2 linked regions of the Nocardioides panacis genome follow. The protein of the gene in region 1 interacts with the protein of each later gene in a pairwise test. Links are inferred from orthologs where the notes say so. Each region holds a gene or a part of one and is shown in the gene's direction. Other genes may lie near its edges.

What was found.
Region 2: the proteins of KRR39_RS13505 (region 1) and ftsZ interact in binary tests that used the Escherichia coli proteins (3 or more experiments, as listed by UniProt). The link is inferred for Nocardioides panacis from one-to-one orthologs.

The regions. Positions count from the first base shown.
Region 1 is NZ_CP077062.1:2,771,619-2,779,756, reverse strand. The notes cover bases 146-3,105. They hold KRR39_RS13505 (rod shape-determining protein), read left to right. Parts: upstream 146-1,092; coding sequence 1,093-2,118; downstream 2,119-3,105. Other genes in these bases: mreD (rod shape-determining protein MreD), read left to right, coding at 3,045-3,105; mreC (rod shape-determining protein MreC), read left to right, coding at 2,140-3,048; KRR39_RS13510 (pyridoxamine 5'-phosphate oxidase family protein), read left to right, coding at 235-942; ndk (nucleoside-diphosphate kinase), read left to right, coding at 146-230. Outside these bases: more of ndk, read left to right, coding at 1-145; more of mreD, read left to right, coding at 3,106-3,557; KRR39_RS24865 (penicillin-binding protein 2), read left to right, coding at 3,557-4,360; KRR39_RS13490 (penicillin-binding transpeptidase domain-containing protein), read left to right, coding at 4,311-5,717; rod shape-determining protein RodA, read left to right, coding at 5,714-6,937; KRR39_RS13480 (TIGR03086 family metal-binding protein), read left to right, coding at 7,038-7,619; KRR39_RS13475 (nuclear transport factor 2 family protein), read left to right, coding at 7,598-7,954; KRR39_RS13470 (hypothetical protein), read left to right, coding at 8,094-8,138. UniProt on the Escherichia coli protein: Forms membrane-associated dynamic filaments that are essential for cell shape determination. Acts by regulating cell wall synthesis and cell elongation, and thus cell shape.
Region 2 is NZ_CP077062.1:2,421,617-2,429,701, reverse strand. Bases 153-3,059 are described here. They hold ftsZ (cell division protein FtsZ), read left to right. Parts: upstream 153-907; coding sequence 908-2,212; downstream 2,213-3,059. Other genes in these bases: KRR39_RS11760 (YggS family pyridoxal phosphate-dependent enzyme), read left to right, coding at 3,052-3,059; KRR39_RS11765 (purine nucleoside phosphorylase YfiH/LACC1 family protein), read left to right, coding at 2,234-3,055; KRR39_RS11775 (cell division protein FtsQ/DivIB), read left to right, coding at 153-629. Outside these bases: more of KRR39_RS11775, read left to right, coding at 1-152; more of KRR39_RS11760, read left to right, coding at 3,060-3,756; KRR39_RS11755 (cell division protein SepF), read left to right, coding at 3,818-4,312; KRR39_RS11750 (YggT family protein), read left to right, coding at 4,372-4,662; KRR39_RS11745 (DivIVA domain-containing protein), read left to right, coding at 4,854-5,603; ileS (isoleucine--tRNA ligase), read right to left, coding at 5,697-8,085. UniProt on the Escherichia coli protein: Essential cell division protein that forms a contractile ring structure (Z ring) at the future cell division site. The regulation of the ring assembly controls the timing and the location of cell division.

The DNA.
Region 1 (8,138 bases):
CGCCGCTGCGCGACTTCGTGACCTCCGGCCCGCTCCTCGCGGCGGTGCTCGAGGGCGACGAGGCCGTCGAGGTGGTGCGCGCGCTGAACGGCGCGACCGACGGCCGCAAGGCCGCTCCGGGCACGATCCGCGGGGACCTGTCGCTGTCCAACCGCGAGAACCTCGTGCACGGCTCGGACTCGCCCGAGTCCGCCGCGCGCGAGATCGGCATCTGGTTCCCGGGTCTGTGACCCCGTGACCGCCGGGCGCCGCGCCGACCAGCCGCTCTCGCCGACCGGCCGGAGCACGCCGCGCCGGGAGAGGGAGCGCGCCCAGTCCGACCGCGACACCCTGTACGACGTCCTGGACGCGTCCCTGGTCTGCCACCTCGCCGTCGTCGTCGACGGGGTGCCGCTGGCCCTGCCGACGGTGTTCGCCGTCGACCTTGACGGTCCCGACGAGGGCGGCACGCTCTACGTGCACGGCTCGGTGGCCTCGCGCAGCCTGGTGCAGGCGCCCGGGCAGGACGTCAGCGTGACGATGACGGTGCTCGACGGGATCGTGCTGGCGCGGTCCGGCTTCAACCACTCGATGAACTACCGCTCGGCCGTGGTCGTCGGCCGGCCCCGGCTGGTGACCGGTGAGGCCGAGCGCTCGCACGCCCTGGACCTGCTGGTCGACCACGTGACGCCCGGCCGGTCCGCGACGCTGCGCCGGCCGACCCGCAAGGAGCTCTCCGCCACCACGGTGCTGGCCCTGCCGCTGCACGAGGCCTCGGTCAAGCGGCGGGTCGGCGACCCGAGCGACGAGGACGTCGACGTCGAGGCGGGCGGCGTGTGGGCCGGGGTGCTGCCGCTCGGGCTGCGCGCCGGCGAGCCGGTCACCGGCGCGGACGTCGACGTCGCCGCGGTGCCGGAGCACGTGACGGCCCGGGTCGCAGCGCTGAACCGCCGCAGCCCCTGAACCGCCGCACCAGCTGAACCGCCCGCCTGCGTCGGGTGTGACGCGCGTGTCGTCCGGGGCTGGAGAGGTTCGCGCTCTTACCCTGGGACGGGGTCGGTGCGCCGTACCCCCGACCCACCCGGACAGGCGACGACAGCAGGGACCGCAGGCATGGCGAACAGCATCATCGGCCGCGACATGGCCGTTGACCTCGGCACCGCCAACACGCTCGTCTACGTGCGTGGCAAGGGCGTGCTCCTCGACGAGCCGTCCGTCGTCGCGCTGAACTCCTCGACGAACGAGATCCTCGCCGTCGGGCACGAGGCGAAGCGGATGATCGGCCGGACCCCGGACAACATCACCGCGATCCGCCCGCTCAAGGACGGCGTGATCGCGGACTTCGAGTCCACCGAGCAGATGCTCCGCTACTTCATCCAGCAGGTGCACCGCCGCCGCTACTTCGCCAAGCCCCGCCTGGTGATCTGCGTGCCGAGCGGCATCACCGCGGTCGAGCAGCGCGCCGTCAAGGAGGCCGGCTACCAGGCCGGCGCCCGCCGGGTCTACATCATCGAGGAGCCGATGGCCGCCGCGATCGGCGCCGGGCTCCCCGTCCACGAGGCCACCGGCAACATGGTCGTCGATGTCGGCGGCGGCACGACGGAGGTCGCGGTCATCTCGCTGGGCGGCATCGTCACCAGCCTCTCGATCCGCACCGCGGGCGACGACCTCGACCAGGCGATCATCGCCTGGATGAAGAAGGAGTACTCCCTGATGCTGGGGGAGCGCACCGCCGAGGAGATCAAGATGACCCTCGGCTCGGCGTTCCCGCTCCCGCAGGAGCCGGAGGCCGAGGTCCGCGGTCGGGACATGATCTCCGGGCTGCCCAAGACCGTCGTGGTCTCCTCCGCCGAGGTCCGGATGGCCCTCGAGGAGCCGCTGCACGCGATCGTCGACGCGGTCCGCACCACCCTCGACCAGACGCCGCCCGAGCTCGCCGGCGACATCATGGACCGCGGCCTCGTGCTGACCGGCGGCGGCGCGTTGCTGCGCGGCCTCGACGAGCGGCTGCGCCACGAGACCGGGATGCCGGTGCACATCGCCGAGGAGCCGCTGCGCTCGGTGGCGATGGGGGCCGGCAAGTGCGTCGAGGAGTTCGAGGCCCTCCAGCAGGTGCTCGTCTCCGAGCCCCGTCGATGAGCGAGAGCCAGGGCTGACGACATGCGACCGACCTCCCCCGGGAAGCGCCCGTCCCGCGCGGTGCTCGCGCTGCTGCTGCTCGCCTGCTTCACGCTGATCACCCTCGACGTCCGTGGCGGCTCGAGCTCCCCGCTCGACCCGCTGCGCTCCGCGGTCGGCACGGTCCTCGGGCCGGTGGAGAACGGCACCACGGCCGCCGTACGCCCGTTCAAGGCGGTGCCGCAGTTCTTCCACACCACGGGCGGGCTGCGCGACGACGTGGCCCGGCTCGAGGCCCAGAACTCCCAGCTCCGCGGCCAGCTCGCCGGCGCCTCGGTGGACCGCAACCGGGTCGCCGAGCTCGACGGCCTGCTGTCCACCTCGAAGAGCACCGGCTACGCGCTGGTGCCCGCCCGGGTGGTCGCGATGGGCCCCGCCCAGTCCTTCAGCCGCACCGTGACGATCGACGCCGGCACCCGCGCCGGCGTCACCGCCGACATGACCGTGCTCAACAACGACGGGCTGGTCGGCCGCGTGGTGCGCGCCGACCGGTCCACCGCCACCGTCCTGCTGCTGGTCGACCGGGACTCGGTGGTCGGCGGCCGCCTCGGCTCGAGCATGGAGGTCGGCACCATCGACGGCCGCGGCTCGGTCGGCGACGACGACCGCCTCGACCTCGAGCTCGTCGACGCCGGCGCCTCGGCCGCCAAGGGCGACGCCGTGGTGACCTGGGGCAGCAAGAACGGCACCCCGTACGTCGCCGGCGTGCCGATCGGGCGGGTCGACGCGGTGTCGGCCACCCCGCGCCAGCAGTCCACCCAGGCGGTCATCGAGCCGTACGTCGACTTCACCTCGCTCGACCTGGTCGGGGTCGTCGTCGACGGCGACACCAAGAGCGACCGCGCCGTGATCCGCGCGGGCCGCACCGAGACCGGGGGAGCCCGCCGATGACCGCCCTGCGCGCCCTGCTGCTCACCGGTGTCGTCCTGCTGGCCGTCGTGCTGCAGGTCTCGGTGTTCTCCGCGCTGTCCTTCGACGGCGTGGTGCCCAACCTCGCGCTGCTCGTCGTGGTCGCGGCCGCGCTGGTCCGCGGCCCCGAGTTCGCCGCGGTGCTCGGGTTCCTCGGCGGGCTGGCGATCGACCTGGCCCCGCCCACCGACCACGTCGCCGGGCGCTGGGCGCTGTCCCTGGTCGTCGTCGGCTACCTCGCCGGCCGGGTCCGCCAGGACGCCGGCTCCTCGGCCGTCGCCGCGGTCCTGACCGTCGCCGCCTGCTCGTTCGTGGGCACCTCGCTCTTCGCGCTCAGCGGGATGCTGCTGCACGACCCGGCCATCCCGGTCGGGGAGGCGCTCGCCGTCATCCCGGTCGCGGTCGTGTACGACGTGCTGGTCACCCCCTTCGTGCTGCCGCTGGTGATGCGGCTGTTCCGCCACCTGCAGCCGCACCAGGTCGCCTACTGATGGCCTCGACAGGTGCGGGCGGCCGGCGTCCCCGGCTGCGGACCCCGAGCGCGGTCAAGGGCCGGCTCCGGCTGATCGTCGTGCAGGCGCTGGTGCTCTCGCTGTTCGTGACACTCTTCGGGCGGCTCTGGTACATGCAGGTGCTCGGCGGTGAGGCCTACCAGGCCCAGGCCGCCGAGCAGTCCGTGCGCGAGCTCGTCGTGCAGCCCGCCCGTGGCCTGATCGTCGACGACATGGGCCGTCCGCTGGTCGCCAACCGCACGTCGTGGGTGGTCAGCCTCGACCGGACCATGCTGCACAAGATGGCCGGCGACGAGCAGTCCACGCTGCTGCGCCGGCTCTCGCGCGCGGTCGACGTACCCGTGAAGCGGATCGAGGCCAAGACGCTGCTGTGCGGCGAGACCGGGTCGGTCGCGGGCACCTGCTGGAACGGGTCGCCCTACCAGCCGGTGCCGGTCGCCGAGGACGTCGAGCAGTCGGTCGCGGTCTCGATCATGGAGCAGGCCGAGGACTTCCCGTCGGTGCTGGTCGAGTCCCAGAACGTGCGGTCCTACCCGGCGCCGTACGGCATCAACGCCGCGCACTTGCTGGGCTACCTCAGCCCGATCACCTCCGAGGAGCTCGACGAGGCCAAGGCCGAGCACGACACCTCGGTGCACGGCGCCTCGGTCGTCGGCCGGGCCGGCCTGGAGAAGCAGTACGACAAGTACCTCCGGGGGGGCGCCCGGCTACAAGCGGGTCGCCGTCGACTCGATGGGCCGGGTGCTCGGCGACTCCGGCGAGGTCGCCGGCCGCGCCGGTGACACCCTGGTCACCTCGATCGACTCGCGCGTCCAGGGCGTCGTGGAGCAGCAGCTCGACCAGACCATCAAGACGGCCCGCAAGACCTACGACAAGGTCACGCACAAGAACTACGTCGCCGACTCCGGCGCGGTGGTCGTGATGGACGCCAAGAACGGCCGGGTGGTGGCGATGGCCGGCGCCCCGACGTACAGCCCGAAGGTGTGGGTCGGCGGGATCTCCTCCAAGCAGCTCGGCCGGCTCTACTCCGCCAAGTCCGACAACCCGCTGCTGTTCCGGGCCACCCAGGGCCAGTTCGCCCCCGGCTCGACGTGGAAGCCGTTCATGACCACGGGTGCGCTGAACAACGGGTTCAGCCCGAGCACCCGGCTGGACTGCTCGTCGAACTTCCAGGTCGGCAACCGGCTGTTCAAGAACTACGAGTCGGAGTCCTACGGGATGATCGGCTTCGACGAGGCGCTGCAGATCTCCTGCGACACGTTCTTCTACCGCGTCGGCTTCAAGTTCTGGCAGCGCTACGGCAGCGACGTCGCCGACGTGAAGGCCAAGGACCCGCTGGTGAGGACCGCGAAGCTGTTCGGCTTCGGCAAGCCCACCGGCGTCGACCTGCCGGGCGAGGCGAGCGGCCGGATCGCCGACCGGGTCTGGAAGAAGGCCTACTGGAAGGCCAACAAGAGCTACTACTGCAAGATCGGCAAGAAGCCCGGCAACGACTTCCTGCACGTCTTCGCCCGCGAGTTCTGCGTGGAGGGCTACGCCTACCGCGCCGGCGACGCGGTGAACTACGTGATCGGCCAGGGCGACACCCTGGTCACCCCGCTGCAGTCGGCCCGGGCCTACGCCGCGCTGGCCAACGGCGGGACGCTCTACGAGCCGCGGGTCGCCAAGGCCGTCGTCGGCCCGGACGGCAGGACGATCCGCGAGATCAAGCCGGCCGTCGTCGGCCGGGTCAAGGTGTCCCGCAGCTCCCTGAAGTACGTCGACCAGGCGCTGCTCGGCACCGCCAAGACCGGCACCACGGCGTGGAAGTTCATGGACTTCCCGCTCGACAAGATCAAGATCCGCTCCAAGACCGGTTCGGCCGAGGTGCACGGCAAGCAGAGCACGTCCTGGGTCGCGTCGTACGACAAGGACTACGTCGTGCTGATGATGGTCACCCAGGCGGGCACCGGCTCCGGCACCTCCGGTCCCGCGGTCCGCAAGATCTGGGAGGCGCTCTACGGCGTCCAGGGCATGAAGGTGCACACCCGGGACGCGGCGCTGCCCGGTGCGAAGCCGCCGGCCGGGCTGCCCGTCTTCGCCCGGGACGGCGAGATCCTGCCGCCGATGACCCGCGCCGAGAAGAAGGGCAACCGATGACCGTCGTCGCCGTCCGTCCGCGCTCGCCCCGCCAGACCCGCACGTTCGCCGGCACCACCACCCGGGTCAAGGCCGCGCGCCTGGACTGGGTGCTGATGGCGGCCGCCGCCGCGCTGCTCACCATCGGCGCCCTGCTGGTGTGGTCGGCCACCTCGGCCCGCGGCGGCCTCCCCACCGACGACCCCAACGGCTACATCAAGAAGCACCTGGTCAACATCGCCATCGGCGTGGTGCTCGGGGTGATGGTCGCCGCGACCGACCACCGCTGGGTGCGGATCCTCGCGCCGCTGGTGTACGTCGCCTCGATCGTCGGCCTGCTGCTGGTGCTCGTGATGGGCGTGACCATCAACGGCTCGCGCTCCTGGATCCAGCTGGGCGGGATGTCCATCCAGCCGGCGGAGTTCGCCAAGCTCGCGGTCGTGATCGGGATGGCGCTGCTCGTCGCGGAGCGGACCGAGGGGTCCCTGCGCACCACGGAGGTCGGCTCCCGCGACGTGCTCGGGATGCTCGCCATCGCCGGCGTGCCCGCGGCGCTGATCCTGCTGCAGCCGGACCTCGGCACGATGCTGGTGCTGTCGGCGACCGTCTTCGGTGTCATCGCGGTCTCCGGCGCCCGCCGCACCTGGCTGCTCGGGCTGTTCGTCGGCGCGGTCGTGGCGGCCACCCTCGCGGTCAAGCTGCACGTCCTCAAGGCCTACCAGCTCGACCGGTTCATGGCGTTCACCAACCCCGACCTGGACCCGCGCGGCGCCGGCTACAACACCACCCAGGCCCGCATCGCGATCGGCAACGGCGGGATCTTCGGCCAGGGCCTGTTCGGCGGCTCGCAGACCAAGTCCGGGTTCGTCCCCGAGCAGCACACCGACTTCATCTTCACCGTCGCCGGCGAGGAGCTCGGCCTGGTCGGCTCGGCGGTGCTGATCGCCCTGCTCGGCGTGGTGCTGTGGCGCGCGCTGCGGATCGCGATGGGCGCCGACGACCTGTTCGGGCGGGTGGCCGCCGCCGGCATCGCGTGCTGGTTCGGCTTCCAGGCCTTCCAGAACATCGGCATGTGCCTCGGGATCATGCCGGTGACCGGCGTACCCCTCCCGCTCGTGTCCTACGGCGGCAGCTCGATGTTCGCGAGCCTGATGGCGCTCGGCCTGCTGCAGAACATCCACCTGCGCAGCGGCGAAGGCATCGGCGTGGCCCGCTCGAGGGTGCACCGCTCCCGCTTCTGACCGCCGACCCGGGCCTCCGGCGACCCCGACCCGGGCCTCCGGCCGGGCTGGCCCGGATGCGCCATGGACCGTTCCCGCCCGGCGGGAGCACGCTGGCGCCATGGACGTCGCCGAGCTGCACCGCCGTACCGTCGAAACCTGGACCGCGCGGGTGCGCGGCGTCGCGGCGGACCAGTGGGACCGGCCCACCCCGTGCACGGACTGGAACGTCCGCGCGCTGGTGAACCACGTGGTCGGCGAGGACGCCTGGACCATGCCGCTGATGCGCGGCGCGACGATCGCGGAGATCGGCGACTCCCTCGACGGCGACCTGCTTGGCCAGGATCCGCTCGCGACCGGCGAGACCCTGGCCGACGAGGCGGTCGCGGTGGTGGCCGAACGGCTCCCGGCAGGGGAGAAGGTGCACCTGTCCTACGGCGACGAGGACCCGGCGGAGTACGTCCGGCAGCTCTCGGCCGACCACCTGATCCACGCCTGGGACCTCGCCGCCGCGACCGGGCAGGACCGGACACTGGACGCCGACCTGGTCGACGAGGTCGCCACCTGGTTCGTCGACCGCGAGGAGATCTACCGCGGGGCCGGCTTCGTCGGGGCCCGCGTGGACGGCGCCGCCGACGACCCGCAGGCGCGGCTGCTGGCGGCGGGCGGACGGGACGCCGCGTGGACACCGCCGCAGCCCTGAGCGCGTTCTCGGCCGCGTTCGGGTCCGGCGACGTCGACGCGATCATGGCGCTGATGACCGACGACTGCGTCTTCGAGGCCACCGGCCCGGCCCCCGACGGCGTACGACGCACCGGCTCGGACGCCGTGCGGGCGGTGTGGGTGGAGCTGTTCGGGGGCACGCCCGACGCCCTGTTCACCGAGGAGGAGTCGTTCGTCGCCGGCGACCGCGCGGTGCTGCGGTGGCGGTTCGGGTGGACGAACGAGGACGGCACGCCGGGGCACGTGCGCGGGGTGGACGTGCTGCGGTTCCGCGACGGCCTGGTCGCGGAGAAGCTGTCCTACGTCAAGGGCTGACCCGGCGCGTCTGGCGGTCCGAACGACGCCGACCCGGCGCGTCTGGCGGCGACCTCCCGCCAAAGACGCCGGGTCGGCGGTCCGGGCGTCCTCCGCATGTCGGGTTCGTGACCTGCGCCGGTTTTGCGAGGATGCCGTCATGACTTCGACGCCGTCCCAGCCCCAGGACATCGATCCCGTGATC
Region 2 (8,085 bases), 350 kb from region 1 along the record:
TGGTCACGCTGGTGGCCTTCTCGCTCTGGCTGGTGTTCGGCTCCTCCGTGCTGGCCGTCTCGGGGGTCCGGGTCGCCGGCACGGGCGTGCTCGACCCGCGCGAGGTCCGTCGCGCGGCCGCCGTACCCACCGGGGCGCCGCTGGCCACCGTGGACCTCGCCGCCATCGGCGCGCGCGTCGAGCGGCTGCCCGCGGTGAAGAGCGTCGACGTGTCCCGGTCCTGGCCGAGCTCGGTGCGCATCGACGTCACCGAGCGCGAGGCGGTGGCCGTCGTCGAGCGCGGCAACGTGCTGCGCGGCCTCGACGACCGCGGCGTGATGTTCCGCCGCTACCCCTCCCGGCCACGCAGCCTCCCGGTGATCCGGGTCGACGGCAAGGCGCGCGCCGACGCGCTCGCCGAGGCCGCCCGCGTCGCCGGGTCGCTACCCAGCTCGATCGACGGCAAGGTGGACTACGTCGAGGTGAAGACCGTGGACACCATCTCGCTGCGGCTGCGCAACGGCCGCACGGTCCGGTGGGGGAGCGCGGACGAGTCCGCCGCCAAGGCCCGGGTGCTGGCCGTGCTGCTGGAGCAGAAGGCCACGACGTACGACGTCAGCGTCCCCGGCCAGCCCACCCTCACCAAGTAGCCCGGCCTCCTCCGGCACCGGAGTGCCGCCGCGCCCGCGCGGTGCGAGAAAGTTCGAGAAACACGGGGCGCGCCGCGTGTCTGCGGCACGGCGTCCGGCCGATCGCCTAACTTCTTCTACTAGCACGAGGTTGACATAACTATAACCCTCTACTTTAGGGTGAGGGTTCCGGTTAGGCCAGGCTCGTGTCTTCCCCACCGACATACACCCCGTCTGCCCTGCACCACCTCCACCGAGGTCCGGCCCGCAGGGCAGCCAAGCAGCGAGAGGCACCTGCCGTGGCAGCACCGCAGAACTACCTGGCCGTCATCAAGGTCGTGGGTATTGGTGGAGGTGGAGTAAACGCCGTCAACCGGATGATCGAGGTCGGCCTCAAGGGCGTCGAGTTCATCGCCATCAACACCGATGCCCAAGCCCTGCTGATGAGCGACGCCGACGTCAAGCTCGACATCGGCCGCGAGCTCACCCGCGGACTCGGAGCGGGCGCGAACCCCGAGGTCGGTGGCAAGGCCGCCGACGACCACGCCGAGGAGATCGAGGAGGTGCTCAAGGGCGCCGACATGGTCTTCGTGACCGCGGGCGAGGGCGGTGGCACCGGCACCGGTGGCGCGCCGGTCGTCGCGCGCATCGCCCGGTCCCTGGGCGCCCTGACCATCGGCGTCGTGACCCGGCCGTTCTCGTTCGAGGGCCGGCGCCGCGCCAACCAGGCCGAGGAGGGGATCGCGCAGCTCCGCGAGGAGGTCGACACCCTCATCGTCATCCCGAACGACCGGCTGCTGTCGATCAGCGACCGCAACGTGTCGATCCTCGACGCCTTCAAGCAGGCCGACCAGGTGCTGCTGCAGGGCGTCTCGGGCATCACCGACCTGATCACCACCCCCGGCCTGATCAACCTCGACTTCGCCGACGTCAAGTCCGTGATGTCCAACGCCGGCTCGGCCCTGATGGGCATCGGCTCGGCGCGCGGCGAGGACCGCGCGGTCGCCGCTGCCGAGATGGCCGTGTCCAGCCCGCTGCTCGAGGCCTCCATCGACGGGGCGCACGGCGTGCTGCTCTCGATCGCCGGCGGCTCCGACCTCGGTCTGTTCGAGATCAACGAGGCCGCGGCCCTGGTGTCGCAGGCGGCGCACGCCGAGGCGAACATCATCTTCGGCGCGGTCATCGACGACGCGCTCGGCGACGAGGTCCGGGTCACCGTGATCGCGGCCGGCTTCGACGGCGGCATGCCGAAGAAGCGGGACAACGGCACGGTGCTCCGTCGCGAGCCGGCTGCCCAGCAGTCGCAGGCCGACACCCGCGCCGCCGCCCTGCCGGCGCCGTCGTCCGGCTCGCGCGAGCGCACCGCCTCGCCGGTCGGCTCCACGGCCCCGGCCGGTCGTCCCACGGCCGGTTCGCCGGCCGCGGCGCGCCAGCAGGACCACGAGCCGGCGAGCACCCGCGCCGGACAGTCGGGATACTCGCAGTACAACCAGTCGGGCCAGCAGTCCGCGGCCCCGGCGCAGCCGGCTCCCGCCGCGCCGCGCCAGCCGCGGCAGGTCCAGTTCGACGACGACGAGCTGGACGTGCCCGACTTCCTCAAGTAAGCACCACGGACAGGAGCTCGAGTGTTCGCCTTCCAGGACACGCTCGGCCCGGTCGAGATCGCGTTCACGGACCGCCACGGAGGAACCAGTGGCGGTCCGTTCGCGTCCCTGAACCTCGCCGAGCCCAACCCCGCGCACGACGCCGACGACGCCGATGACGCCGAAGCCGCCGACGCGGCGGCCGAGCGCGCGTCCGTACGTCGCAACGTCGACCTCGCGGTCCGGGCGTTCACCGGCGTGCAGCCGGGGGCGCCGACCCCGCCCGTCGTACGCATGCGGCAGGTGCACGGGGCCGACGTGCACGTCGTCGGCGCCGGCGACGAGCCGCCGACCGGGGACGGGCTGGTCACCGCCGAGCGGGGCACGGTGCTGATGGTCCGGGTCGCCGACTGCGTCCCGGTGCTGCTGGCCGACCCGGTGCGCGGGATCGTGGCGGCGGTGCACGCCGGCCGGCCGGGCCTGGCCGCCGGGGTGGTGCCGGCCGCCGTGGCCGCGATGGCGTCGCTGGGCGCCGGGCCGGTCACGGCCTGGGTCGGCCCGCACGTGTGCGGTGCCTGCTACGAGGTGCCGGACCGGCTGCGGGCCGAGGTCAGCGCGCTGGTGCCCGAGTCCTACGCGGAGACCTCGTGGGGCACCCCCGCGCTGGACATCGGCGCCGGGGTGCGGGCCCAGCTGCTCGCCGCCGGGTGCGAGGTCCTCGACGCGTCGCGCTGCACCCTCGAGGACGAGGACCTGTTCTCCTACCGCCGCCAGGGCCGGCGCTCCGGCCGGCTCGCCGGCCTGGTCCGGGTGCGGCCGTGGAAGCGCTGGCTCCCGGCACGCAGCTGCGGGGACGCCGGGTGAGCGGGCGACGCGACGAGCTCGCCGGGAACCTCGCGCAGGTCCGCGCCCGGATCGCCGACGCGGCCGGGCGGGCCGGCCGCTCGCCCGAGGAGGTGACGCTGACGGTGGTCACCAAGTTCTTCCCGGCCTCCGACGTCCGCCTGCTCGCCGACCTCGGGGTGCGCCACGTGGGGGAGAACCGGCACCAGGAGGCCGAGGCGAAGGCGGCCGAGTGCGCCGACCTGGGCCTGACCTGGCACTTCATCGGCGGCCTGCAGAGCAACAAGGCGGCGGCCGTCGCGGCCTACGCCGACGTGGTCGAGTCCGTCGACCGCGCCAAGCTGCTCCGCGGGCTGTCCTCGGGCGCCCACCAGCGTGACCACGTCGTGGACGTCCTGGTCCAGGTGAGCCTGGACACAGACCCCGGGGACGGCGGCCGCGCCGGAGTACCTCCCGTCGACGTCGAGCGGCTCGCCGAGCAGGTGGCCGCCACCGAGGGCCTCCGGCTCCGCGGAGTGATGGCGGTGGCGCCGCTGGGGGAGGATCCCCTGCCTGCGTTCGCGAAACTCGCCGAGATCGCGGCCTCGGTGCGCAGCATCGAGCCGTCCGCGACCTGGATCTCGGCCGGGATGAGCGGCGACCTCGAGGCTGCCGTCGAATCCGGCGCGACACACGTGCGGATAGGCAGCGCGGTGCTCGGTAGCCGGCCCGCCAGACGGTAGGGTCGAGATCGCAGCAGCGTGCCCCATCCGGGGGCCCGCAGATGTACCGGAGGCAGAAGTCATGGGCAGCGCGATGCGCAAGATGGGTGTCTACCTTGGCCTGCTCGAGGACACCGAGCGCTACGACGACGAGTACTACGACGAGTACGACGAGCGTCCCCAGCGTGGTGCCACCGAGGAGCCGGCCCGCCCGGCCCCCGTCGCGAACATCTCCGAGCGTCGCCGCCCGCAGGCCGCCCAGCCGCACGTCGCCCCGCAGGCGACCGTGGCCGAGCTGTCCCGGATCACCACGCTGCACCCGCGCACCTACAACGAGGCGCGCAGCATCGGGGAGAACTTCCGCGAGGGCGTCCCGGTGATCATGAACCTCTCCGAGATGGACGACATGGACGCCAAGCGTCTCGTCGACTTCGCCGCCGGGCTCGTGTTCGCCGTCCGGGGCACCATCGAGCGGGTCACCAACAAGGTGTTCCTGCTCTCGCCGCCGAACGTCTCGGTCGCCGCCGAGGACAAGCAGCGCATCGCGGACGCCGGCGGCTTCTTCAACCAGAGCTGACCCCGGCGGCGGGTGTCGCGCCCGGCCGAGTTGGCGGTTCCTGGCTAGACTTCGGCCTTGTGCAAACCGTCGGCGCGATCCTCCTGCTGGTCCTCAACGTCTTCCTGGGCCTGATGCTCATCCGCCTTGTCGTGGACTGGGTGCAGGTCTTCGCCCGCTCCTGGAGCCCCAAGGGCCCGGTGCTGTTCGTGCTGGAGATCGTCTACACGATCACCGACCCGCCGATCCTGTTCGTACGGCGCTTCGTGCCGCCGCTGCGGCTCGGCGCCGTGATGCTCGACACGAGCTTCCTGATCGTCCTGGTGGTCGTGTACCTGCTGCAGATCCTGGTCGGCAACCTCTTCTTCTAGGGACACCTCCGGACGAACGCCCGCTCGCGTGGTGGGGAACGTCCCGATCTGGGTATCCTTCCCCGGAGCCACGCAGGTCGCCCCCCTGGAAAGCCGGGACCCCGTTCCGGAGTACGGTGGGCACGCCGTGGCAGCAGGACGCACGACGCCACTGCACCACCAGACGACGACTACGAACAAAGGGTGAGGTCATGCCGCTGACGCCTGAGGACGTGAGCAACAAGCGCTTTACTCCTGTCCGGCTCCGTGAGGGCTACGACATGGGCGAGGTCGACCAGTTCCTCGACGAGGTCGAGGCCGAGCTGGCCCGACTGACTCGTGAGAACGAGGACCTGCGCAGCAAGCTCTCCGCCGCCCAGCAGGGTGGCGGCTCGGCTCCGGCCACCGCTCCCGTCCAGGAGAAGGCTCCCGAGCCCGTCAAGGCTCCCGAGAAGGTGGCAGCCCCCGCTCCCGCGGCGGCCGCTCCGGTCGAGACCATCAAGGTCACGACGGTCGCCGACGCCTCCAGCGCCGCGGCCCGGCTGCTGGAGATCGCCACCCGCAACGCCCACGAGCTCGTCGGCGAGGCGAAGGACGAGGCCGACAAGATCGTCGGCGAGGCCCGCACCAAGGCCGAGCGCCTGGAGTCCGAGAGCAAGATCAAGGCCGACCGCGTCGAGTCCGACGCCCGGACCCGGTCGCAGATGCTCGACTCCGAGACCGCGGAGCGTCGCGAGCAGCTCTTCGGCGACCTCGAGAAGGAGAAGGACAAGCTCAACGCGGAGGTGGAGAACCTGCGCTCGTTCGAGCGTGAGTACCGCTCCCGGCTGAAGAGCTACTTCCAGCAGCAGCTGTCTGCGCTCGACGGCAGCGGCGAGGGCGCGGTCCTCGAGGGCAGCGACCACGCTCCCAAGCGGCTGAAGTCCCTCCTGGGCGACGAGAACGACCACCAGAACGGCTGACCCACCCACCACCGGCCCCGGCCGGTGACGCACGACGCGACGAGGCCGGTGCCCCCACCAGGGGCACCGGCCTCGTGCTGCGTCCGCTCCCGGTCACGCCGGGGCGGCGACCACCTCGACGGTGAACGTCAGCCCGAGCTCGTCGTCGGTCTCCGGTGCGCCGCCGTCGAGGTCCGCGACCGAGCCCGCACGCTCGGGACCGGCCGGGGCGAGCACCTCCTCGGCCACCGTCCCGCCGTGCAGCTCGATCGCCTCGGCGGTCTCGCCCTCGGCGAACCACCGCAGCCGGATCCGGTCGCTGACGTCGAAGCCGCTGGTCTTGCGGGCCTCCTGGACCCGTCGTACGACGCCGCGCGCGAGGCCGAGCAGCCGCAGCTCGTCGGTGATCTCGAGGTCGAGGGCGACGGTCTCGCCCTGCTCGTTGACCACCGACCAGCCCTCGCGCGGGCGCTCGGAGACGATCACCTCGTCGGCGAGCACCTCGAGCCGCTCGCCCTCGACGGTGACCGTGGTCCGGCCGCCCTCGGCCAGGTCGGCGGCCAACCGGGTGGCGTCGGCGGCGGCGATCGCGGCCGCGACGACCGGGGTCTGCTTGCCGAAGCGCTTGCCCAGTGCCCGGAAGTTGCCCTTCGCGGAGAAGTCCACGAGGTCGGCGCCGGCGGAGGACAGCGGCTCGACCGCGAGCACGTTCAGCTCGTCGGCGACCTCCCGGCGGAGCTCGTCGGTGAGCCGGGACCACGCCGAGGAGGCGACCAGGGCCCGGCGCAGCGGCTGCCGGGTCCGCACCTTCGCGTCCGCGCGGGCCGCCCGGCCGAGCTCGACGAGCCGACGGGTCAGCGACATCTGCGCGCCGAGCTCGTCGTCGACGAGGCTGCCGTCGACGCGCGGCCACGCCGCCAGGTGCACCGACTCGGGCAGCTCGTCGGAGGTGGCGGCGAACATGTCCTGCCACACCCGCTCGGTGATGAACGGCGTGAGCGGCGCCATCAGCAGCGTGACGACGTAGACGCACTCGTGCAGGGTGGCGAGCGCGGCGGGGTCGCCGGCCCAGAAGCGCCGCCGCGAACGACGGACGTACCAGTTGGACAGGTCGTCGACGTACGCCGCCAGCAGGCTGCCCGCGCGCTGGGTGTCGAACACCTCCAGCGCCTCGGTGACGCCGGCCGCGAGCCGGTGCGCCTCCGAGAGCGCCCACCGGTCCAGGACCGGCCGGTCGGCCAGCTCCGGGGCCGGGTCGCCGGGTGACCAGCCGGACGTGCGGGCGTAGAGCACCTGGAACGCGACCGTGTTCCAGTAGGTCAGCAGCACCTTCCGGACGGTCTCCTGGATGCTGGCGTGGCCCACCCGGCGGGCCGCCCACGGCGAGCCGGACGCGGCCATGAACCAGCGCACGGCGTCGGCGCCGTGCTGGTCCATCAGCGGCATCGGCTCGAGGATGTTGCCGAGGTGCTTGGACATCTTCCGGCCGTCCTCGGCCAGGATGTGGCCCAGGCAGAGCACGTTCTTGTACGACGACTCGTCGAAGACCAGCGTGCCGATCGCCATCAGCGTGTAGAACCAGCCGCGGGTCTGGTCGATCGCCTCGCAGATGAAGTCCGCGGGGTAGGCCGCCTCGAAGGCCTGCTCGGAGCCGGGCGCGTGCGGGTAGCCCCACTGCGCGAACGGCATCGAGCCGCTGTCGAACCAGGCGTCGATGACCTCGGGCACCCGGCGGGCCTCCTCGCCGCACTCCGGGCAGGCGAGCGTCACGTCGTCGACGAACGGCCGGTGCGGGTCGAGCTCGGACTGGTCGGTCCCGGACAGCTCGGACAGCTCGGCGAGCGACCCGACGCAGGTCTGGTGCCCCTCGGCGCAGCGCCAGATCGGCAGCGGCGTGCCCCAGTAGCGGCTGCGCGACAGCGCCCAGTCGACGTTGTTGGTCAGCCAGTCGCCGTACCGGCCCCACTGGATCGTCTCGGGGAACCAGTGGGTCTTCTCGTTCTCGCGCAGCAGGGCGTCCTTGACCTGGGTGGTCCGGACGTACCACGAGGGCTGGGCGTAGTACATGAGCGGCGTGTGGCAGCGCCAGCAGTGCGGGTAGCTGTGCTCGTAGGCGACGTGCCGGAACAGCAGCCCGCGGGTCTCGAGGTCCTTGACCAGGTCCGCGTCGGCGTGCTTGAAGAACTGCCCGCCCACCAGCGGCACGTCGGCGCCGAAGTGCCCGTCCGGCTGCACCGGTACGACGACCGGCAGGCCGTAGGACCGGCAGACCGCCATGTCGTCCTCGCCGAAGGCGGGGGACTGGTGCACCAGGCCGGTGCCGTCCTCGGTGGTGACGTAGTCGGCGAGCACCACGAGGTGCGGGGCGGTGCCGCCGGCCTCGACCGGCGGGAACTCCACGAGCTCGAAGGGCCGCTGGTAGGTCCAGCGCTCCATGTCGGCGCCGAGCACGGTCTCCTGCACCGTCCAGCCCTCGCCCAGCACGGCCCCCAGCAGCGGCTCG